Regions from separate parts of the Priestia sp. SRI_019 genome, predicted to be linked through region 3. Evidence: predicted binding sites of a transcription regulator. Region 3 holds the regulator's gene; each other region holds the start of a gene.

Region 1 (7,762 bases), on a different contig from region 3:
TACACGGCGATACAACTACGACGTTTATTGCCGGACTAGCAGCTTTTTATAATCAAATTCAGGTGGGACATGTTGAAGCAGGTTTGCGCACATGGAATAAATATTCTCCATATCCGGAAGAAATGAACCGTCAGCTTACAGGCGTTCTCGCTGATTTGCACTTTGCTCCAACCGATAAGTCTGCAGCTAATTTGCAAGCAGAGAATAAAAAAGAAGAGCGAATCTTTGTGACTGGAAACACAGCTATCGATGCGTTAAAAACGACAGTAAAAGAGACATATGAGCATGAAGTGTTAACGAAATTGGGAGATGATCGTCTTATTTTATTAACGGCGCATCGCCGCGAAAATTTAGGCGAACCAATGAAAAACATGTTCCGTGCTGTTAAACGTATTGTGGATGAACATGAAGATGTGCAAGTTGTGTATCCTGTTCATTTGAATCCGGTAGTTAGAGAAACAGCAAACGATATCTTAGGAAATGACCCACGCATTCATTTAATTGAACCGTTAGATGTAATTGACTTCCATAACTTCGCTGAGCGCGCTCATATTATTTTGACAGATTCGGGCGGTGTTCAAGAAGAAGCTCCTTCATTAGGCGTACCTGTATTGGTACTTCGTGATACAACAGAGCGACCGGAAGGAATTGAAGCAGGGACGCTCAAACTAGCAGGAACGGAAGAAGAAACAATTTATACGCTAGCAAAAGAGCTGTTAATAGATGAAGACGTATATAAGCAAATGTCACAAGCATCGAATCCTTACGGAGACGGCTTAGCTTCTAAACGTATTTGTGATGCTATTAGCTACTATTTCAACCGCCGTGAAAACAGACCGGAAGCTTTTAATCCGCTTTCGTAAGATTTCTAAACACCTTTCACATGAAAAGTGTCTCTTTGAGACACGATAGTGTGAGAGGTGTTTTTTATGTGGATTAAATGGTTAATGATTAGCTTTATATTAGGAAGCGGGGGAGGACAAATGTCACTCAATCCGACATTTCCTTCTATAAAACAAGAAATGAATCATCAGGAAAAATCAATAATTGTCATGATTGAAAAAGAAAAATTCGCAAAATTTAAAAGTCAGCTACAAAAAAATTATCCTAATATAAAGATTAAGAACGAATTTCATACAGTGTTTACCGGACTTTCATTAAACGGCTCCATCTCGGATTTGGAAAAACTATCTCATAATCCTTCTATTATTGGTTCACATTCTGTTAAAAACTACCAGGTTGCAGAAGAAAATAGCGTAACCTTCATTGGCTCAGAACAGGTAAGGGGCTTATTTGATACTTATAATCAGCGCTTAACAGGAAAAGGAATCAAAGTAGGCGTCATCGATACGGGTGTTGATTATTCTCATCCCGATTTAAAACAAACCTACAGGGGAGGGTATGATGTAATAGATAAAGATTATGAGCCGATGGAAACCACTCGCGAGCAAGGAGAGCCTACTCTGCATGGCACTCATGTAGCTGGTATTATTGCAGCAAATGGAAATATTAAAGGTGTAGCACCTCAAGCGGAGATCTACGCATACCGAGCTCTTGGACCTGGTGGAGCTGGAACGTCTGAAAGTGTTATTCTAGCTATCGAAAAAGCAATTCAAGATGATGTAGATATTATTAATTTATCATTAGGAAATGATGTGAATGGCCCTGATTTACCAACAAGCTTAGCGTTAGATCGAGCTGTTGAAAAAGGAATTGTAACGGTTACATCCAGCGGCAATTCAGGTCCAGGTTTATGGACCGTGGGCTCTCCAGGTACAGCGGGAAAAGCTATTTCTGTTGGCGCTTCTGTTTCCCCGACAACAGTTCAATTTCTAACAATCGGATTTAATAAAGACAAGATTATGATGGCGCCAGTAGAAGGGTCGCGCCCGTGGACGTTTAATCAAACGCTCCGTGTAATAAATGAACAATACTCCAAAGAGCAAAAGCATGCATTGGGTAACGTCATTTTGCTAAAAGCAGAAGGAAATGCCGTTGAAAAAAAGATCAAACAAGCTGAACAGGCAGGCGCAAAAGCCGTTATTTTATATAGTCCGACTGAAAAAAGCATAATCGGTAAACTAAAAGAGTCAGTAAATATTCCAGTGATATGGGTAAGTAAAAAAAGCGGTGATACCATTAATCAACACATTCAGTCTCAACAACCATATTTACGCACTGGCAAGCAAGTGGTGCAAGACTTGCTTACATCTTTCAGTTCAAGAGGGCCTGTAACGACTACTTGGGGAATCAAGCCGGACGTCGTCGCACCTGGTTACTTCATTAATAGTACAGTTCCCGGCGGATATGAACGCATGCATGGCACAAGTATGGCTGCGCCCCATGTAGCTGGAGCGTGCGCTCTTATTTTACAAGCTCACCCGAACTGGTCTCCTGAACAAGTCAAAGCTTCATTGATGAACACAAGTAAAGTAATGCACCAGCTAAACGGTCAAACGTATCGCGTATATGAACAAGGAGCCGGGAGAATTCAACTAGCAAAAGCTGTCACAGCAGACTCTTTATTTTATCCATCTTCTTTATCTTTCGGTATTTTTACGCGCCCATCAAAAAAAGTCTTATCATTTAAAATTGATAACCAGTCTGATAAAGCAAAAACGTATCGCTTAAACGTTCCGAAAAGGGATGAAGGAGTGAACTGGGATATTCCATTACCCGTCACGGTGCAGCCCCATCAGACAAAAGAAATAGCTGTCACTTTATCGGTGCAGCCCCGTTTTAAAAATAAAGGTATATATGACGGATATTTGGAAATAAATGATTCACGTGAAACATTTTCGCTTCCTTATATGTACATGGTTAGCATTCCAGATTATCCTCGTGTCATGGGATTGCAAGTAGCAGCGGAAAAAGAGAAAAATACGTATAGCTATGAACTGTTTTTGCCTGAAGGAGCAGATGAGTTAGGCGTTGCTCTTTTTGATAAGCAGTCTTTACAGTTTATATCGTATTTAGATGTTGACGTTGATGTAGAAAGAGGCATGAGAAAACGAGAAATAACGATTGATGAATCGCTTGTACCGGGGGCGTACCAAATATTTGCATTTGTGAAAAAGCATAGACAAGAGCAGGTTGTACACAGTACAATAACGATTGAATGAACCTCTTTAAATGTTTTCATTTGAAGAGGTTTTATGTGTGGCAGAAATGTGAACAATAAGAAGAGATTGTGAAGTTTTTAGCTTAAACACATTGACATTAAATATACGCTATTGTATGCTTACAGGGAATATAAATGATAAGGTTTTCAACCTGTGAAAACCGTTGATATTTCTGCGTATTTTATTAGCTGTTTTTACCTTTTTTAGCAATTTTTTTTGCCTTTCTATCATATATTGAGCTATAACAACGATAGAGAATTCGGAAAAAAGAAAATTTTGCAAAAGGGGTATGAGCTTATGAAAGATCGCAACCGTCATCCTTTGCAAGCGATGGCATTAGTGTCAATCATTCTATCACAGTTAGCAGGTTCAGTCTTAATTGGCTTATTCTCTGGGAGATGGGCTGATCAATGGCTTGATACCGAACCACTATTTTTGATTTTAGGCCTTCTTTCAGGGCTAGCAGCAGGTGTTTTTATGATGCTGCGGACAGTCCACCATTTTTTTTCAGGAGATTAATAATTCATGCAGGATTTGCAGCACGTTTTTCCAAGACTTCGTTCATACATATTGTATTTGTTAGCATTATACGTTCTCGGCTGGGGATTTACAAGTTATAAGGCTGTTTTTGCAGGTTTAATTTTAGGAACCGCCCTGAGTTTGTATAATTTGTGGAACTTGGTAAGAAAGTTTGAGCAGTTTGGACAGGCGTTGGATGAGGGGAAAAAGCCCCGTTCAATTGGGACTGTTGTAAGATTTGCAACAGCTGCTCTCGCAGTTGTGATTACCATCTCTTATCCAAAAACCTTTCATATTATTAGTGTAGTTGTGGGATTAATGACGTATTATGTTGTCATTATCATAGATTTAGTTGTTCAAAATATGCGTAGAAGATAGAAAGAGAGGTGAACACAGTTGGGTCATGAATCACCAACTATAGAGTTTCTAGGCCTTACTTTTAGTCAAAGTAACTTGCTTATGGTTACCGTAGCTTCTGTTATTGTATTCTTAATTGCAGTTTTATGTACTCGTACTCTTGCTATGAAGCCAAGCGGTGCACAAAACTTTATTGAATGGGTCTTAGATTTTGTTAAAGGACTCGTTAATAGCAATATGGATTGGAAAACAGGTGGCCGCTTTTTGACGCTAGGTGTAACTTTACTTATGTACATTTTTGTGTCAAATATGTTGGGTCTTCCATTTGCCATCGTGATTGACCATAACTTATGGTGGAAATCGCCAACCGCTGATCCAGCAATTACGCTGACGTTAGCCGTTATGGTAGTTGTACTATCACATTATTATGGTATTAAAATGCGAGGTTTCTCTGCATACACGAAAGATTACTTCAAGCCAATGGCATTTTTATTCCCGCTTAAGATTATCGAGGAGTTTGCCAATACGTTAACGCTTGGCCTTCGTCTTTACGGTAATATTTATGCTGGGGAAATTTTGTTAAGCTTGCTAGCTGGTTTAGCAACAACAGGCTTCTTAGGTACAATTGGAGCTGCTATTCCAATGCTTTTATGGCAAGGATTTAGTATTTTTGTAGGCGCAATTCAGGCCTTCATTTTCACAATGTTAACGATGGTTTATTTATCTCACAAAGTGAGTAGCGACCATTAATTTATAAAGCTTTGTTCAAGTAATACCCAATTTGGACAAAACAAAACTTAGTTAAACAAAATCATATATATTAAGGGAGGACTTTATAAAATGGGTTTAATAGCATCTGCAATTGCGATTGGTTTAGCGGCACTAGGTGCTGGTATTGGTAACGGTCTTATCGTTTCTAAGACGATTGAAGGCACAGCTCGCCAACCAGAAGCACGTGGTACATTAACTTCAATGATGTTCGTTGGGGTTGCCTTAGTTGAGGCGCTTCCAATTATCGCCGTAGTTATTGCATTCATGGTACAAGGTAAATAATAATGTGTTACATGTGGCGAAGATCATTCAAAAGAACCTTCGCCATTACTTTATGTCTTTAATAAGTAAATTATATATGTGGAGTCTCTGAAGGGAGTGAACATGGCCGTGTCGAACATGTTTGTGTTAGGAGCAGCAGGCATTAATGGTGGAGATATTCTTTTCCAATTAGTGATGTTCCTTATCCTACTTGCGTTACTTCAAAAATTCGCGTTTGGTCCTGTAATGGGAATCATGAAAAAACGTGAAGAGCATATTGCCGGTGAGATTGATGAAGCAGAAAAGCAAAATGAGGAAGCGAAGAAGCTTGTTGAAGAGCAGCGTGAAATCTTAAAGCAATCTCGTCAAGAAGTGCAAGTAATGATGGAAAACGCTAGAAAGTCTGCAGAAGATAAAAAAGAAGAAATCATTGCGGCAGCACGCGAAGAGTCTGAGCGTCTAAAAGCTGCAGCAAAACAAGAAATCGAACAGCAAAAAGATCAAGCAGTTGCTGCGTTACGTGAGCAAGTTGCTTCATTATCTGTTTTAATTGCGTCGAAAGTTATTGAAAAAGAACTTTCTGAACAAGATCAAGAGAAGTTAATTCATGAATATATCCAAGAAGTAGGGGATGTACGATGAGTCAACCAGCTGTAGCCAAGCGCTATGCACTAGCTCTTTTTCAATTAGCAACAGAAAAACAGATGATCGATGAAATGCAAGACCAGCTACAAATCGTTGAAGAGGTGTTTGCTAAAACACCTGAATTAATGGATGTATTAACTCATCCAAAAATTACAATTGAGCGAAAAAAACAGTTTGTAAGTGAGGCATTTGCTGAACTTTCATCAACTGTTCAACATACGGTTCTTCTATTATTAGAGCGTCACCGCATTCAAATTGTTAGCGAAATGGTACAAGAGTATCGTTTCCTAGCGAACGAAGTACGTGGCGTGGCAGATGCAACTGTTTATTCTGTCAAACCTTTAAGTGCAGATGAGAAAAGAGCAATCTCGCAATCATTTGCTTCTAAAGTTGGAAAACATACGTTAAATATTTCAAATATAGTAGATAAAAGCCTAATCGGCGGCGTGAAGCTTCGCATTGGTAATCGTATCTATGATGGCAGCATTAGCAGCAAATTAGAAACGATCCAACGAGGACTTCTTGCACACAGATCGTAGATAGGGGTGAAATTCATGAGCATCAAAGCTGAAGAAATTAGTGCGCTGATCAAGCAGCAAATTGAAAACTATCAGTCTGAGATTAAAGTGAGTGATGTAGGTACTGTTATCCAAGTTGGGGACGGTATCGCACGTGCTCATGGCCTCGACAATGTCATGGCTGGAGAACTGGTTGAATTTTCAAATGGTGTCATGGGAATGGCACAAAACTTAGAAGAAAACAATGTAGGTATCATTATTTTAGGACCATATACGGAAATTCGTGAAGGTGACGAAGTTCGCCGTACAGGACGCATCATGGAAGTTCCAGTAGGGGAGCAGTTAATCGGTCGTGTTGTTAACTCATTAGGTCAGCCAGTAGACGGATTAGGCCCAGTAGAAACAACAAAAACACGTCCAATTGAAGGTGCTGCACCTGGCGTTATGGATCGTAAATCAGTACATGAGCCGCTTCAAACAGGTATCAAGGCGATTGACGCACTTGTGCCGATCGGTCGTGGACAGCGTGAGTTAATTATCGGTGACCGTCAAACGGGTAAAACATCGGTAGCAATCGATACAATCTTAAACCAAAAAGATCAAGATATGGTATGTATCTATGTAGCGATTGGCCAAAAAGAATCAACAGTTCGTAACGTAGTAGAGACATTACGTAAACACGGTGCTCTAGATTACACAATCGTTGTAACAGCATCAGCTTCACAACCAGCTCCACTATTATTCTTAGCGCCATACGCTGGGGTAACAATGGGTGAAGAGTTTATGTATAACGGTAAGCACGTACTTGTTATTTACGATGACTTAACAAAACAAGCATCAGCTTATCGTGAACTTTCATTACTATTACGCCGTCCTCCAGGTCGTGAAGCGTATCCAGGGGATGTATTCTACCTGCACTCTCGTTTATTAGAGCGTGCGGCAAAGTTATCGGACGCAAAAGGTGGAGGTTCATTAACAGCTCTTCCATTTATTGAAACGCAAGCAGGAGACGTATCTGCTTATATCCCAACGAACGTAATTTCGATTACAGACGGACAAATTTTCTTACAGTCAGATCTATTCTTCTCAGGCGTACGTCCTGCGATTAATGCTGGTCTTTCTGTATCACGTGTAGGGGGATCTGCACAAATTAAAGCGATGAAAAAGGTAGCAGGTACACTGCGTCTAGACCTTGCATCTTATCGTGAGCTTGAATCGTTTGCTCAGTTCGGTTCTGATCTTGACCAAGCAACTCAAGCAAAATTAAATCGAGGAGCGCGTACAGTTGAAATCTTAAAACAAGGTTTACACAAACCGCTTCGCGTAGAAAAGCAAGTAGCTGTGCTTTACGCATTAACAAAAGGTTTCTTAGATGATGTTCCAGTATCAGATATTACACGCTTTGAAGACGAGTACTTAACATGGTTAGAATCAAACCGTAAAGAAGTACTTGAATCAATCCGTACAACTGGTGGCCTTCCTGAAGCTGGCGTATTCGAATCAGCACTTGAAGAATTCAAGAAAACATTTATTGCATCTGAATAATATATTGTCAGCATGGTATGTTAA
Region 2 (7,762 bases), on a different contig from region 3:
AAAAGCCCTTTTATTTTGTGGGAGAGTTTTGGAATCCAGAGTTAACAGCCTGTCAGGAATTCCTAGACGTGATTGATTATCAAATCGATTTGTTTGACGTATCGCTGCACTATAAACTGCATGAAGCCTCTCAGCAAGGAAGAGATTTTGATTTAACCACGATTTTTGATGATACATTAGTCAAGACTCACCCGTTGAATGTTGTCACATTTGTAGATAACCATGACTCTCAGCCAAATGAATCTTTAGAATCTTGGGTAGAAGATTGGTTCAAACAAAGTGCTTACGCTCTAATTTTACTTCGTGAAGACGGCTATCCTTGTGTGTTTTACGGAGACTATTTTGGAATAGGCGGAGAGCACCCAATTGAGGGAAAAGAAAAAGATATTTCCGCTCTCTTGCATGTACGCTATGACAAAGCATACGGCCAGCAAGACGATTATTTCGATCACCCGAATACCATTGGATGGGTAAGGCATGGTGTAGAGGAATTTGAGAAGTCTGGATGCGCTGTGGTGATGTCAAACGGCGAAGATGGCGAAAAGAGAATGTTCGTCGGCGAACACCGAAGTGGACAAACGTGGATTGACTTCACAAACAACCGAGAGGACCAAATCGTGATTGAAGAAGATGGCTACGGACAGTTCCCTGTAAATGGCGGCTCTGTATCCGTTTGGGCTGAAGCATAAAAAAACAGTGGCCTGCGCCACTGTTTTTTTACCATAGACCTAGCAGTTTCCACCACAAGCCGCCAATTCCAATCCAAATGATAATATGAATAATTGAAATTAAAAAGCCGAGCGACCACCATTTTTGCTGCGTTACATATCCACTACCGAAGAACACCGGTGCCGGTCCACTTCCGTAGTGAGTTAAACAGCCAAATAAATTGCTAAAGAACGCTAAAATTAATGCTGACAGTAACGGAGGCGCACCAGCGGCCACGATGACAGATAAAAATGCTGCGTACATAGCGCTGACGTGAGCCGTGTTACTTGCAAAAAAGTAGTGAGAATAAAAATACGCAATAGCTAGTACAATCAACGCCGTCATCCAAGACATATGGCTAACAGTGCCTTTCATCAGATCACTGAACCAAGGAATCATGCCTAGATCATTTAAGAAAGTTGCCATCATAACCAAAACAGCAAACCAGACTAATGTATCCCATGCTCCCTGTTCTTTTTTGATGTCCGACCAGCTTAACACTTGCGTTAAAAGAAGCGCACATAGACCAATAAAAGCAGTTGTTGTTGCATTAATATTTAAATTAGCGCCAAAAATCCACAGCACAAGAAGAAGTAAAAATACGCCAATCATGTACCATTCTTCTTTCTTTAGCGGACCCATTTCATTTAGTTTTTTTGCTGCAATTTCAGATGCTTCCGGCGTTTCTTTTAATTCTGGCGGATACAGCTTATAAATAACGAGTGGAATAACAATTAAACTAATAATTCCAGGTACGATTGCAGCCGCTGCCCAGCCAACCCATGAAATAGTCTTGCCTGTAATTTGTTCCGTCATTTTAACAGCAAGAGGATTGGCCGCCATTGCTGTTACGAACATAGCGGATGTGATCATATCTCCTTGAAACGATACTTTTGTTAAGAAAGCGCCGACTCTGCGCTCCGTACCGTCTCCAGTTCTCGATCCGTATGTTTCGGATAAAGAACGAATGATGGGAAGAATAATTCCTCCAGCTCGTGCTGTATTAGACGGCATTGCAGGTGATAAAAGCAAGTCACTTACGATAAGAGAATACGATAGTCCCAACGTCTTTTTACCGAACAAACGAACGAAGATATAGGCAACCCTTGTTCCTAGACCAGTCTTAATAAAACCTCTAGAAATAAAGAATGCAATAACGATTAACCAAATCGTCGTATTTTGAAAACCGCTGAGCGATTGTTCAAGTGTTAATGTATTAGTTAATACAATAATGGTTAAAGATAAAATAGCTACACTGCCTAATGGCAATGGTTTAATGATAAGCCCTACGATAGTAGCCACAAAAATAGCGAATAAGTGCCAAGCCTTCAAATCAAGTCCGGGCGGAGGTGTAATAAACCATAAAACAAGTCCGATTGCCAGACAAATTAATAAAGGAATAAATTTCACTTCGCCGGCAGGCTTTTTTGTTGTTTCAGCCATAATCTTTCTCCTTTCATGTTTTTTAATAATAGTAGTATGCTCTTTCTACTTCACACCCAATACTTATCCCATTTAAAATAAAATAATTGTAAAAATACGTTTCGTAAGGATGATATTGTAAAATTGTGAAGTGTTGAGCATAATTCCTTTATTATTTTATCATATATATTGACAATATTTATCTCTTACCTTCATTTTATTCCCTTCAAAATAGCTTGTAAGCGTTATTTTATCAAAAATAAATAAACTGCATGAGTTCATCATGCAGCCTTGCATTTAGTGATTTACTTTTTGAATAAACACCACTTTTAAATAATTACCTGACTTAAATTCTTTTATTGTTTTAAAATCAGCTGGAAGAGCGAACTGCTCCATCATTTTGTAACGTTCACCTTTTTCATTAAAAGCTTTTTCAATAAACGAATGGAATTTTTTCATATCAAAATTGCTTGCATTCGTAGATGCCACAATGACACCGTTTGGCTTTGTAAGAGCAATAGCTTCTTTTAATAAATCTTTGTAGTCTTTTGCCGCGCTGAACGTATGCTTTTTCGACTTGGCAAAGCTCGGCGGATCTAGCACCACAAGATCGAAGGTCATGTTCTTTTTGACCGCATATTTAAAATACTTGAAAACATCTTCTACGATAATGTCCTGTGCTTCGTGATCAATTCCATTTACACTAAATTGCTCAATTGTTTTTGCCAAGCTGCGATTGGCTAAATCGACACTTGTTGTTTTCGCAGCTCCTCCAAGAGCGGCCGCCACTGAAAATGCACCTGTATACGAAAACATATTTAGCACGGTCTTTCCTTTTGCATATTTATCTCGAATCGTTTTACGGACGTCTCGCTGATCTAAAAAGACTCCCACCATCGCTCCGTCATTTAAGTAAACGGCAAAACGAATACCATTTTCTTTTACAATAAGAGGGAACTCACCTTTATCCCCTGCTACAAAATCATCTTCTTCAATATATTGCCCTTTTACGTTAAAACGTTTTTTCTGGTACAGCCCTTTAAAATTAGGCGCAGACTTTAAGGCTTCAATGACGTATTCTTTAAATCGATAAATTCCTTCACTATACCAACTCATGACGTAATATCCGTCATAATAATCAATAATTAAGCCGCCGATTCCGTCACCTTCACTATTAAATACGCGAAAAGCAGTTGTGTCTTCAGACGCATAAAAATCATGACGTGATGAAATAGCTTGCTGAATTTTTCTGGCAAAAAACGCCGCGTCAATTTGCTCATTTTTCTTTTTCGAAAGAATCCATCCATAGCCTTTATTTTGCTTTCCATAATAGCCTTTGGCTAAAAATTGATTCTTCGGAGTGAATAAGTTAATAATAACGCCTTCTTCTTGCAGTTTATGACCATCAACAAGCGCATCTTTTTCAATGAGTGGATAACCCTTGTTCACTTTTTTAATAAAAGCTTCTTTGGCTATAACTTGTACTTCTTTTCTCATGTGTACACCCTATCTATTTAATTTATTTCATTCTAGTTCTATCCATTTTACAACAATAATCTACATTTATCTTAACATAGATAAACAGCTCCGTTTCTAGTTATAAATAGAAAAGCAGAAGATGCCTTGAAGCACCCTCTGCTTGATATGAATGAAAAATGAAATGTATTAAGATAAAAAATTATGAGCACTCTTATCCCGTATAAGCATTGAACTGAGTGACATTTTTTTCTGCTAAAATACCTTTCACTTTTGCTGTACGAGCCAAAGTGCTTTTTGTCGCCTTTAGCTATGTGTTTATTGTAAGAGCGGAACATGAATTCACTGTGAAGCCCAGCTGAATACTATCTGAACAAATTCTAAAAGATAGCTGAATAACTTCTAGTTAAACTTGTCATATAAATGTTCAACGTTCTTAACAACAGCTCAACAAATCCAGCTCTTCTCTTTATATTTCCTCAACAACCAAATGATTTAATAAGTGTATGAATACGATTCGGAGGTTATCAACCATGAAAAAACGAGTATCTTTTGGACTATCTCTCACCCTCTTAGCTTCTAGCGCCGCTTCTGCTTTTGCAGCAGAGCATCATCCAATTCAACATCCAAAACAAATCAAAAGCGTCGAGTTTCAGCCAATGAAAGCACCTACTACGATTGAAAATATGATTAAAACGTATACAGAGGCATCTGTAAAAGTAACGTATAAAGATGGAAGCGTTGAAAAAACGCCGCTTAACTATAACCAGCTCTTTCTTTCAAAAGATAAAATTGTCGATAATAAAGGGGAATTAATCGCCGCAGGTACACCGATCGATGCAAACGGGGATCCGATTATTGACCGAAGCGTTCCTGATAAGCCATCACCTTACGTATCAGATGCACCGGATTCAAACAGCTTTATCACCATCAACGGTAAGTCTTATATTATTTCACATTATGAATATGAATCTGTTAATAATGCTGGAAAAGAGATTTCCGGTCTTCCTGCTTCAATGACGCTTACACAAGTTGACCGAGATGATAAAACAGGAAAACTAACCGTCAACCATGCTAAAAAAATTGATTTTTCTAATGTAAATGGTTTGTGGACGCCGTGTAATGGCTCTACAACGGATTGGGGTACTCACCTTGGGTCAGAAGAATACGAGCCTGATGCACGTGCTTTTGAAGATCCTTCATCCAGCTCTTATAAAGACGTCACGAACTTCGCTAAGCTTTATTTCGGCGACACGTCAAAAGCAAATCCTTACTACTACGGCTGGATTCCAGAAATTTCAGTGGATGAAAGCGGCCATGCATCCGTCGTAAAACATTACAGCACAGGCCGTTTTTCACACGAAATGATGCAGGTACTTCCAGATAACAAAACCGCTCTTTTTGGAGACGATGGGTCTAATACCATGATGTTTATGTATGTAGCCGATAAGGAGAAAGACTTCTCAGCAGGAACTCTTTATGCGGCAAAGTTTAAACAAACGAGCACAGAAAATGGAGGTAAAGGCGACCTTCAGTGGATTAAGCTTGGTCATGCAACAGACAATGAAGTGAAAACAATAATCGACAAAGGCACAAAATTTAGTGATATTTTTGAAACAGCTGACCAGCCTACAAAAGGATTTACAGCTGTGAAAACCGCTGCAAGTAACAAAGTTGAATACCTAAGAGTAAAGCCTGGCATGGAAAAAGCAGCTGCCTTTTTAGAATCACGCCGATACGGTGCAATTTTAGGTGCAACATCTGAATTCAACAAGATGGAAGGACTAACGGTTAACAAAAAAGACAAAAAAGCGTATATGGCTATTTCTTACCAAAATAGTGCCATGCTAAAAGAATCTGGCGCTGTACAAGATGATATCCAGCTTCCAAAATTAGAGTCTGGTGTGACCTACCAGCTGAACTTAGGATCGCATCAAAAAGACCAAGCAAACGGCAAGATTAACAGCCGCTACGTTCCTGCAAGCATGGAAGGGCTACTGATTGGACAAGACCTAGAAAAAGCAGATGCATACGGTAATACAGCCGACCCAAATAAAATTGCCAACCCTGATAACCTTACGTATTCAAATGACTTAAATACACTGTTTATCGGAGAAGACAGCTCACTGCATACAAACAACTTCGTATGGGCTTATCATGTAAAAACTAAAAAATTATCACGCATCCTTTCAGTTCCAGTGGGAGCAGAAGCAACAGGACTTCGTGCAGTAGAAAACATTAAAAACTCTCGCTACGTATTAAGCAACTATCAGCACCCGGGCGAGGACATCAGCGACAAAAATATTACCGCTGTTGATAAAGAAGAGCTAGCTAATGCACTGAAAGAAAGCATTGGCATTCAAGAAACAGGTGGTGTAGGATAGATACATTTCTGGACTGCCTTCTAAGGACGGTGCTCCTTACAAAAAGCATTAATACGTAATGAAGCCACGTCTGTTGTACAGTTACAGACGTGGTTTTTTATATAGTCGAAGTTATTTATAAAATCGTTTATCGTAATCATAATTATGGTGAATACTTTATAATATCCTTGGAGAAAGTGCCTACACACAAACCAAATACTTTAGGATATTTATTCGCAGGTATCCGTTACATGCCTTCAGGCTCGCTTTTAATTGCTTACACTCCACTAATATTAGATATAAAATTTGTTTCAATAGGTATTTCCAGCAAAACAAAATCACTCGTTCCCTTGCACTTTTCCTCCCATACCATTAAAGTATATATTGGTTGAAGTTTATACTGACATTCAACCTGATAAAAGAAATTACACTTTTTAATTTTGGGAATACGTTTTCTCTAAAAGAAAGGGTTTAGATATAAGATGAAAGATAATTTTTGGCATGAGTTGCCGCGTCCGTTTTTTATTTTGGCACCGATGGAAGCTGTGACGGATGTCGTTTTTCGCCATGTTGTGACCGAAGCAGCACGACCTGACGTATTTTTTACAGAGTTTACGAATACGGAAAGCTACTGCCATCCGAAAGGGAAAGATAGCGTAAAAGGACGTTTGACGTTTACAGATGATGAACAGCCAATCGTTGCGCACATTTGGGGAGACAAGCCTGAATACTTCCGTCAAATGAGTATCGGCATGGCCGAAATGGGTTTTCGCGGCATTGATATTAATATGGGCTGTCCTGTACAGAATGTTGCAGGAAACGGAAAAGGTTCTGGTCTGATTCGCCGTCCAGATACTGCGGCTGAGATTATCCAGGCAGCTAAAGCTGGAGGACTTCCAGTAAGCGTAAAGACTCGTCTTGGCTATACGCAAGTTGATGAGTGGTACGACTGGCTGAAGCATATTTTAGAACAGGATATCGTGAACCTTTCTATTCACCTTCGTACAAAAAAAGAAATGAGCGATGTTGACGCGCACTGGGAGTTAATTCCGGAGATCAAGAAGCTTCGTGACGAAATTGCCCCTCATACGCTACTAACAATTAACGGGGATATTCCTGACCGCCAGAAAGGTCTTGAACTTGCGGAGAAGTACGGCATTGATGGAATCATGATTGGACGCGGAATTTTCCATAATCCGTTTGCGTTTGAAAAAGAAAAGAAAGAGCACACAAGCGAAGAGCTATTAGAACTTCTTCGCCTGCAGTTAGATCTTCATGATAAGTATTCTGAAGAGTTAGAGCCGCGCCCTTTCAAACCGCTTCGACGCTTTTTCAAAATTTACGTTCGCGGATTCCGCGGTGCAAGTGAATTAAGAAATCTACTCATGAGCACGGAAACAACTGACGAAGTGCGTGCGTTGCTTGATGAGTTTAAAGACAGAGCTGGAGTGAAAGAAGACGAAGGTTTTTCTGTTTCTTAAATAAGATCTCGCTTGCTTAAACTCAATTGTTCTACCATTTTATCGGAGAGAAGAACTTCTTGTTCTTTTTTATAGAGGTGTGCTATTTATCCACATATGATAAAAGCTGAGGCAGAAGGTTTTACATTTCCTTCTGCCTCAGCTTTTAATAAAAAAATATCCACACGTTCTATTTATGATAAGGTTCATTTCGAATAATACGAAAAGCTCGGTAAATCTGTTCTACTAATACTAGGCGCATAAGCTGATGAGGAAACGTCATCTTTGAAAAAGAAAGGGCTGCGTTTGAGCGTTTCATTACTTCGCTGCTTA
Region 3 (7,762 bases):
CAAGTATCTGAAAACACACAAAATATTGTTAACCTTGTTAAAGCAACACCGTTCCTTATTGTCGTTACGTCTGTTATTGGACCAATACTAGAAGAGATTATTTTCCGAAAGATTATTTTCGGCTCTCTTCACAAACGATACAATTTCTTTATCTCTGCATTTATTAGTTCCCTTATTTTCGCTGCGGTACACTGGGATTTTAAACATTTACTTGTGTATACAGCCATGGGATTTGTATTTGCATTCCTTTATGCAAGAACAAGACTAATTGTTGTACCTATTATTGCTCATGTTTTGATGAATACAATCGTTATTTTATCTCAAACTATTTTTGCAGATAAAATTATAGAAATGCAAAAACAAGCAGAACAAATGCAGTTTATTTTTGGAGGCATGTTTTTATGAAGAATATCCCTTTAACACGAGGGTTTATTTATATTATTATGGGGATTTTATTTACTTACTTGGCAATTCAAAATGCTCAGGAAACCGTGTGGAATTTCCCCACAATCTTATTTGCACTCGTAGCCGCATTCGATTTCAGGTTTGCGGTTCGCATCTTTATCTTGCACTACAAAATTAAAAAATTGCAGCAGCAATATAAAAATCAAGATGATTCATCTAAATAAAAAAACCACTGTTTCAGTGGTTTTTTTACATACTAACATCTTCTCTTTCTTGCTCTGCCCTTGCCTTTAACACTTTGCGATACGAAATGCGGGAAATAATGATGCTGATTTCATACAAAATTAAGAGCGGCACTGTCACCATCATGTGCGAGAGCAATTCCGGTGGTGTAATAAGTGCGGCAATAACTAGCAGTACGAAATAGGCATATTTTCGAATTTGAGATAAAAACATAGGCGTGATAATTCCTAATCTCGTCAAAAACATCACGACGACAGGAAGCTGAAACAACAGGCCAAAAGGCAGTGTGAGCTGCATTAAAAAAGAAAAGTATTCATTAATGCCAATCACTTGGTTTACATTCAGCTCATCAGAAACGCGCGTCATAAAATCGACGACAAATGGAAACAACACAAAATAAGAAAAAGAGACACCGCCGATAAAGAGAAAAATGGAAACAGGAATATATCCTAGCGTTACCTTCCGCTCTTTTTCATATAAACCAGGACTAATAAATGCCCAGAGTTGATACAGTGCAACAGGAGCTGCAAGTACACAGCCGATAATAACAGCAAACTGCATATAAATCTTAACTGGATCTGTTAGCCTAAATGCATTCATCGTTAAATTTTTTGCCTCATCAGCATGCTGTAAATAGACAATGACCTTATCCGCTATAAAAAAGCCGCCAATTGTGGCAATCACAAAGAAAAATAAAACAATTAAAATGCGTTTTCGCAGCTCTCCTATATGATCATATATTGACATTTCTTGTTCGGTCATACTATGATCACCCTTTTACTCTTTGTCATCTACTTGACGCTGTTTATCTTTTTCACGATCTTCTGATGCACCGCTAGCGGCATGCTTAAACTCTCTAAGCGTTTGGCCCACTGATCTTCCTAGCTCCGGTAACCGTTTCGGTCCAAAAATAAGCAGTGCTACAATCGCAATAATAATCCAACTGCCTGCTCCAATCCCCATATTCCCACTCTCCTTATTAATTTAGACTTAAGGAAATCGTAACATAGTCCGCCTTATTCAACAGGATAATTTTTCAAAAAGTAGACAAGCGACTGTAATTCTACAGCAAGATCAATATGATGCAGTCGAATCTCATCCGGTACGTTTAAGCGTGCAGGAGTAAAGTTTAAAATTCCTTTAATTCCGCAACTCACTAAACGATCGGTAATTTGCTGAGCAACAGTGGCTGGAACGGTTAAAATCGCTACTGAGATGTCATCACTCATATAATCTTCCAATTGGTCAAGGTGATAAACCGGCACGTCGCCTACTTTTGTACCGACTTTATCTTCTATCACATCAAAAGCGCACTCAATTTTAGTGTTATTATTTTTAATAAAATTATAATTTAAAAAGGCCGTTCCGAGATTCCCTACGCCAATCAGTGCTACTTTCGTTACTTCATCTTGGTCTAACGTTTTACGGAAAAATGTAAGCAAATAATTCACATTGTAGCCGTATCCCTTTTTCCCTAATGCTCCAAAGTAAGAAAAATCCCGGCGAATAGTAGCAGAATCAACTTTCACTGCCTCACTTAACTCCGCTGACGAAACACGCTGTTTACCAGAAGCATGCAAGTTTTTTAAAAAACGATAATAAAGCGGCAATCGTTTAGCCGTTGCTTGTGGTATTTTTAATTGTTCAGTGTTCACGTTGTACCCCCTCAGTTCATGTATGTCATTACTAACATTTTCAAGTCATATTGCATTACCTTTCACAAAGCATCAACCGCTTTGAGGTAGCGCTTCCAATTCTCTCTCTTTTCTCTTGTTTTATATATACTCCGCTTCGCACCCCGACGGCTTTTGTCTATCCAGCACTACTTAAAGTCGGTAGCTAGAACGAAGCAATGTGCCCTTCAAAGGATTCGTTTGTTAGTCATGACGGGTTTTCTACATCCATCATATATAAGTTCAGAGATGCACTTATCTCTTATTTTAACATAGTATCCTGTATAAAATGTGCAGGTAAAATCATTTTATTTCATGAATCAAAACATTCGCTTCATCATTTGTCCTTGTCCCTCTACAAATTACAAACGCTTGTAAGAAGAACTTGTAGTTGAAAATATGTTAAAATACACTATGGATATACTACTAGAGGTGAAAAAATGATTATTCTACAATTGAACGGTATTACAAAATACTATGGGGCAGAACCCATTTTATCGAATATAAAGTTAGAAGTACAATCAAAAGACCGCATTGCCCTAGTGGGACGAAACGGTGCTGGTAAATCAACTTTATTAAAAATTATTGCTGAGCAGCTTTCTTATGACAGCGGAGAAATTATTAAACCTAAAGGTGTTTCCATTGATTATATGGGACAAGATACAGTTCTTGAGTCAACACTCTCCATATGGGAAGAAATGATGACGGTCTTTGCTCCGTTAAAGAAAATGGAAAAAGAATTACGTACGCTTGAAACGAAGATGGGTGATCCAGACATTTTTAATGATTCAGTTCAATACGAAAAACTAACCAAAGAGTACGACCAGCTTCAAGTAACGTTCAAAGATTTAGGCGGCTATCAATATGAAGCGGATACACGGTCTATTCTTCACGGTTTCCGTTTTTCAAACTTTGACTATAGCACCCCTATTTCCTCCTTGAGCGGTGGACAAAAAACGCGCTTGGCTCTTGCAAAACTGCTTTTAACAAAGCCAGACTTGCTTATTCTCGATGAGCCTACCAACCACTTAGATATTGAAACTTTAGCATGGCTGGAACAGTTTCTGCAAGGGTATGAAGGAGCTATTTTAATTGTTTCACACGATCGTTACTTCCTTGATAAAGTCGTAAATCAAGTGTATGAAGTCACACAAAAAACAACGGTCAAGTACACGGGCAACTACTCTAAATACCTTGTACAAAAAGCAGAGCGATATGAAAAAGAGTTGCGTCAGTATGAAAAGCAGCAAGATGAAGTCGCAAAACTGAATGATTTTATTCAGCGAAACATCGCCCGCGCATCGACTACAAAACGTGCGCAAAGCAGACGGAAACAGCTCGATCGAATGGAGTTAATAAATCGACCTAACGAAGGCGAAAAATCAGCTAGTTTTTCGTTTGAAATTGAGCGTCAAAGCGGAAATGAAGTCTTAAATCTTGAAGACGTGTCTATCGGATATGATGAACACAAATATATCGTTCAGCAGGCAAACCTTCGGATTAAAAAAGGTGAAAGCCTTGCGTTGGTTGGCCCTAATGGAGTTGGGAAATCTACTTTATTAAAAGGTATTGTGGATAAACTAAGCTTCAAGACTGGAACCATTTCCTTTGGCTCAAACGTAATGGTTGGTTATTACGACCAAGAGCAAGCCAATTTAACGTCTAATAAAACCGTTTTAAATGAGCTTTGGGATGAATACCCATCCAAACCTGAAAAAGAAATTCGTACAGCGCTTGGAAATTTTCTGTTTTCAGGTGATGATGTACTGAAAATCGTTTCCACGCTTAGCGGTGGTGAAAAAGCACGCTTGGCTCTTGCGAAGCTTATGCTTCAAAAAGCTAATTTCTTAATTTTAGATGAACCTACTAACCATCTTGATTTAGATAGCAAACAAGTACTCGAGAATGCGTTAATCGATTACCCAGGAACTCTGTTATTTGTTTCACATGACCGTTATTTTATTAATCGTATTGCAAACAAAATAGCAGAGCTGTCTCCTGAAGGGTTAGAAGAGTTTCTTGGAGATTATGACTATTATGTAGAAAAGAAAGCAGAAATAGAGGAAATCAAAGAATTAGAAAATATAAAAGCAAACGAAGAACGCACGGTAAAAGTAGATAAACAGTCCTATAAACAAGATAAAGAACAAAAAAAATTGATGAGGCAGCGAACGCGCCGCATTGAAGAAATTGAGACTGAAGTAAACAAATTAGAAGCCGCACAAGCAGAGAATGAAGAACTTCTTTGTGACCCTGAAATTTATCAAAACCACGAAGAAGTATCAAGATTAAACGGTGAAAACGAAAAAATTTCTTCACAGTTATCCACATTAATGGAAGAGTGGGAAGAATTACAGCTTCTTCTAGAAGAATAGTCTATATTTTTTCGTATTTATTCATCCTATTTACTTGTTCGTGCGCTTTAGAACAAGCTTTATCCACTCTGTGAATAAACAGTGGATATCTGTCTGATTTTCATAATTAAAACTTGTTGATAACAGGTCCGTGTACTGAGCGCACGGACTTTTCCACATAATTATCCACAGTTAATTCTAAATTTATTGAATATTGTTGATAAATTATTTTTATCCACAAAAAAAGACGAATGAGAACTAAATCTCATTCGTCTCTTACTCTTCCAAGTCTAAACCGGGGTTTGCGTTTAATGACATATCTGAACGTTTTCCTTGAGCAAATCGTACACTTGCTGCTGCTCCAATCATTGCAGCATTATCCGTGCAGAGAGAGAGCGGCGGGATAATAAGTTCGATGTTTGATAATGGTGCAAATGCCTCTTCTAGCGCTGCTCTAAGTCCTTTATTAGCAGCAACTCCTCCTGCTACTAACACTTGCTTAACGTTATATTCCTTTGCAGCTTTAACGGTTTTAGTTACTAACACATCAATAACACTCGCTTGAAAGCTAGCAGCAAGCGTTTGTGGAAGAATTTCTTCACCTTTTTGCTTCGCGTTGTGGACAGTGTTAATAACTGCTGATTTTAACCCACTGAAACTAAAATCATAGGATCCTTCTTCTAGCCAAGCACGCGGCAAATCAATTAATGGCTCTCCTTCATGTGCAAGGCGGTCAATATGCGGTCCCCCTGGATATGAAAGGTTTAACGTGCGGGCTACTTTATCGTAGGCTTCTCCTGCTGCATCATCTCTCGTTTCACCAATCACTTTAAACTGACCGTGACTTTCCATGTATACAAGCTCCGTATGCCCTCCAGATACAACTAACGATAAAAGCGGGAATTCTAATTTTTTGATTAGCTGGTTTGCATAAATATGTCCTGCAATATGATGAACACCAATTAATGGCTTTTGATGTGCAAATGCTAGCGCTTTGGCTGCATTTACGCCAATAAGAAGTGCTCCCACAAGCCCTGGTCCTTCCGTTACAGCTATTGCATCAATATCTGCAAACGTCAAGTTCGCTTGATTTAAAGTTTCTTCAACTACCACCGTAATTTGTTCCACATGATGACGAGATGCAATCTCCGGTACGACACCGCCAAATCGTTTATGACTTTCTATTTGAGAGGCCACCACATTGGCTACAATTTCATGACCGTTTCGAATCACGGCTGCTGCTGTCTCATCACAGCTTGTTTCTAATGCTAAAATTAATTGATTTTCACTCATAAATTCACCCACATAACTAATGCATCCTCATTGTTATCAGAATAATAATTCTTACGAATACCTCCAGGTTTAAAACCTAGCTTTTGATACAATGATTGTGCAATATGATTAGATACCCTAACTTCTAATGTCATTGACGCAGCACCTAGTTTTCGAAGCACGTCCATCACGTTGCGCAGCAACAATTCACCGAGTCCCTTACCTCGGTAGTCTGGCAATAGCGCAATGTTGGTTACATGTGCTTCGTCAATAACAATCCACGTTCCGCAATACCCAATAATATTTTCTCCTTCTTCCATCACAATGTAAGTTGAAAATTGATTATTGGTTAACTCATTTTGAAACGCTTCTGAACTCCAAGGTGTCGTAAAAGACTTCTCTTCAATTTTCACTACTTGATCAATATCTTTAACTTCCATTAAACGAAACTTAATTGTTAGTTTCATGTTTATACCTTCTTTTATCCTTTTTGCTGTGAAGCAAGCCAGTTGGCTTCGGCTTCAGCTAAACGAATGTAGTTCGGAACAAAAGTATGCACAGACTGCGGCTCTTTCTTCATTCCTAAGAAAGCCAATTCACTTGGTCTTGGATTAAACTGCTGAACATGGGCAAATACAGCTTGTTCACCCAGCACTTCTTTTAACGCCTCTTCATGCATAGGAAGATCATTGCCTATGAATAAAATAGGTTTGTTGTATGACTTTAAATGTTCCGCCCAGTCTTTATTAATAACAAGTCGATCACTTTCAACTTCTACAAGACCTCTCTCGTTATTCCATTCATATAGTCCTGTATAAAGCTGTTGACGGCGCGCATCAAATAACGGAGCGATATATCCATCAAAATAGCGACCGTTTGCTGATAGTGCCTCAAGGCTAGATACACCTATTAAAGGAATATTTAAAGTCCAAGCAAGTGTCTTGGCAATGGTAACGCCAATGCGTACACCTGTATAAGATCCTGGACCGTGTGCTACTACAATACGGTCTAGCTCGCTTGGCGCAATATCACAATCCTTTAACAAAGATTCCACAGCGTTCATCACACGAACGGAGTGATTCTTTTTTAGATTCGTAATAATTTCTCCAATTACTTTGTTTTCTTCAACGACAGCAACACCCATGACAAAATTGGATGTATCAATGGCTAACATTTTCATCTTTTAAAAAGCTCCTTACATATTTCAACGTACCGACTGCCTATCGCTTTTACAAGGATTTTACGAGCCGTTTCGTTTTCATGGTAAATATTGATTTGAATATATTCATTAGGAAGCTGCTCTTCAATCAGATGAGCCCACTCCACGACCGTCACGCCATCTCCTTCAAAATACTCATCAAACCCTAGGTCTTCAAATTCATCCCCTAGACGGTACACATCCATATGATAAAGAGGAAGGCGACCGCTTTTGTATTCTTTAATGATCGTAAATGTCGGGCTATTCACATTGCGTTCAATTCCTAATCCTTTAGCTAAACTTTTTGTGAATGTTGTCTTTCCAGCTCCCAAATCGCCTTCAAGCAGCAGCACGTCACCAGCTTCTAATAAAGTTGCTAGACGAGCAGCCAGCTGATTAGTTTTATCAGGAGACGTAGACATAAACGTAAATTCGTTAATCTCTGTCATTCATTCAGAACCTCATTTCAATCTGTATATATATATTGTAAACGTTGTGGACTATACATATCCAGTAAGAAATCCAACAATCTTTAACATCGCAATTCTATAAAGAAATTTCTTTGTATATAAAAAATTCCTTAGGATTGCTCCTAAGGACGGTAAAGTTTTATATAA

Evidence for each region. Region 3 encodes Rex, which represses fermentation and respiration genes when NADH is low (regulators of the CRP and FNR family bind a similar motif). Its sites were predicted from a motif close to TTGTGAAATATTTCACAA; they were not measured.
Region 1: AC2YJL_RS22055 (AtpZ/AtpI family protein) is a predicted target of Rex. The motif match lies at 3,189-3,206, and genes of this name have one in related genera.
Region 2: AC2YJL_RS22510 (anion permease) is a predicted target of Rex. The motif match lies at 2,275-2,292, and genes of this name have one in related genera.

The regions. Positions count from the first base shown of each region.
Region 1 is NZ_JBYCZN010000004.1:221,560-229,321, reverse strand. Features, by position in the region: gene wecB (non-hydrolyzing UDP-N-acetylglucosamine 2-epimerase) at 1-863, shown strand, start outside; gene AC2YJL_RS22060 (S8 family serine peptidase) at 930-3,122, shown strand; gene AC2YJL_RS22055 (AtpZ/AtpI family protein) at 3,420-3,641, shown strand; gene AC2YJL_RS22050 (ATP synthase subunit I) at 3,648-4,019, shown strand; gene atpB (F0F1 ATP synthase subunit A) at 4,038-4,748, shown strand; gene atpE (F0F1 ATP synthase subunit C) at 4,839-5,051, shown strand; gene AC2YJL_RS22035 (F0F1 ATP synthase subunit B) at 5,154-5,672, shown strand; gene AC2YJL_RS22030 (F0F1 ATP synthase subunit delta) at 5,669-6,214, shown strand; gene atpA (F0F1 ATP synthase subunit alpha) at 6,230-7,738, shown strand.
Region 2 is NZ_JBYCZN010000004.1:323,567-331,328, forward strand. Features, by position in the region: gene AC2YJL_RS22505 (alpha-amylase) at 1-689, shown strand, start outside; gene AC2YJL_RS22510 (anion permease) at 718-2,151, opposite strand; gene AC2YJL_RS22515 (class I SAM-dependent rRNA methyltransferase) at 2,428-3,627, opposite strand; gene AC2YJL_RS22520 (PhoX family protein) at 4,140-5,990, shown strand; gene AC2YJL_RS22525 (tRNA dihydrouridine synthase) at 6,452-7,450, shown strand; gene rlmH (23S rRNA (pseudouridine(1915)-N(3))-methyltransferase RlmH) at 7,620-7,762, opposite strand, start outside.
Region 3 is NZ_JBYCZN010000015.1:10,853-18,614, forward strand. Features, by position in the region: gene AC2YJL_RS27130 (CPBP family intramembrane glutamic endopeptidase) at 1-405, shown strand, start outside; gene AC2YJL_RS27135 (YdiK family protein) at 402-629, shown strand; gene tatC (twin-arginine translocase subunit TatC) at 655-1,410, opposite strand; gene tatA (twin-arginine translocase TatA/TatE family subunit) at 1,426-1,611, opposite strand; gene AC2YJL_RS27150 (redox-sensing transcriptional repressor Rex) at 1,665-2,303, opposite strand; gene AC2YJL_RS27155 (ABC-F family ATP-binding cassette domain-containing protein) at 2,762-4,696, shown strand; gene tsaD (tRNA (adenosine(37)-N6)-threonylcarbamoyltransferase complex transferase subunit TsaD) at 4,952-5,968, opposite strand; gene rimI (ribosomal protein S18-alanine N-acetyltransferase) at 5,965-6,414, opposite strand; gene tsaB (tRNA (adenosine(37)-N6)-threonylcarbamoyltransferase complex dimerization subunit type 1 TsaB) at 6,429-7,127, opposite strand; gene tsaE (tRNA (adenosine(37)-N6)-threonylcarbamoyltransferase complex ATPase subunit type 1 TsaE) at 7,124-7,594, opposite strand.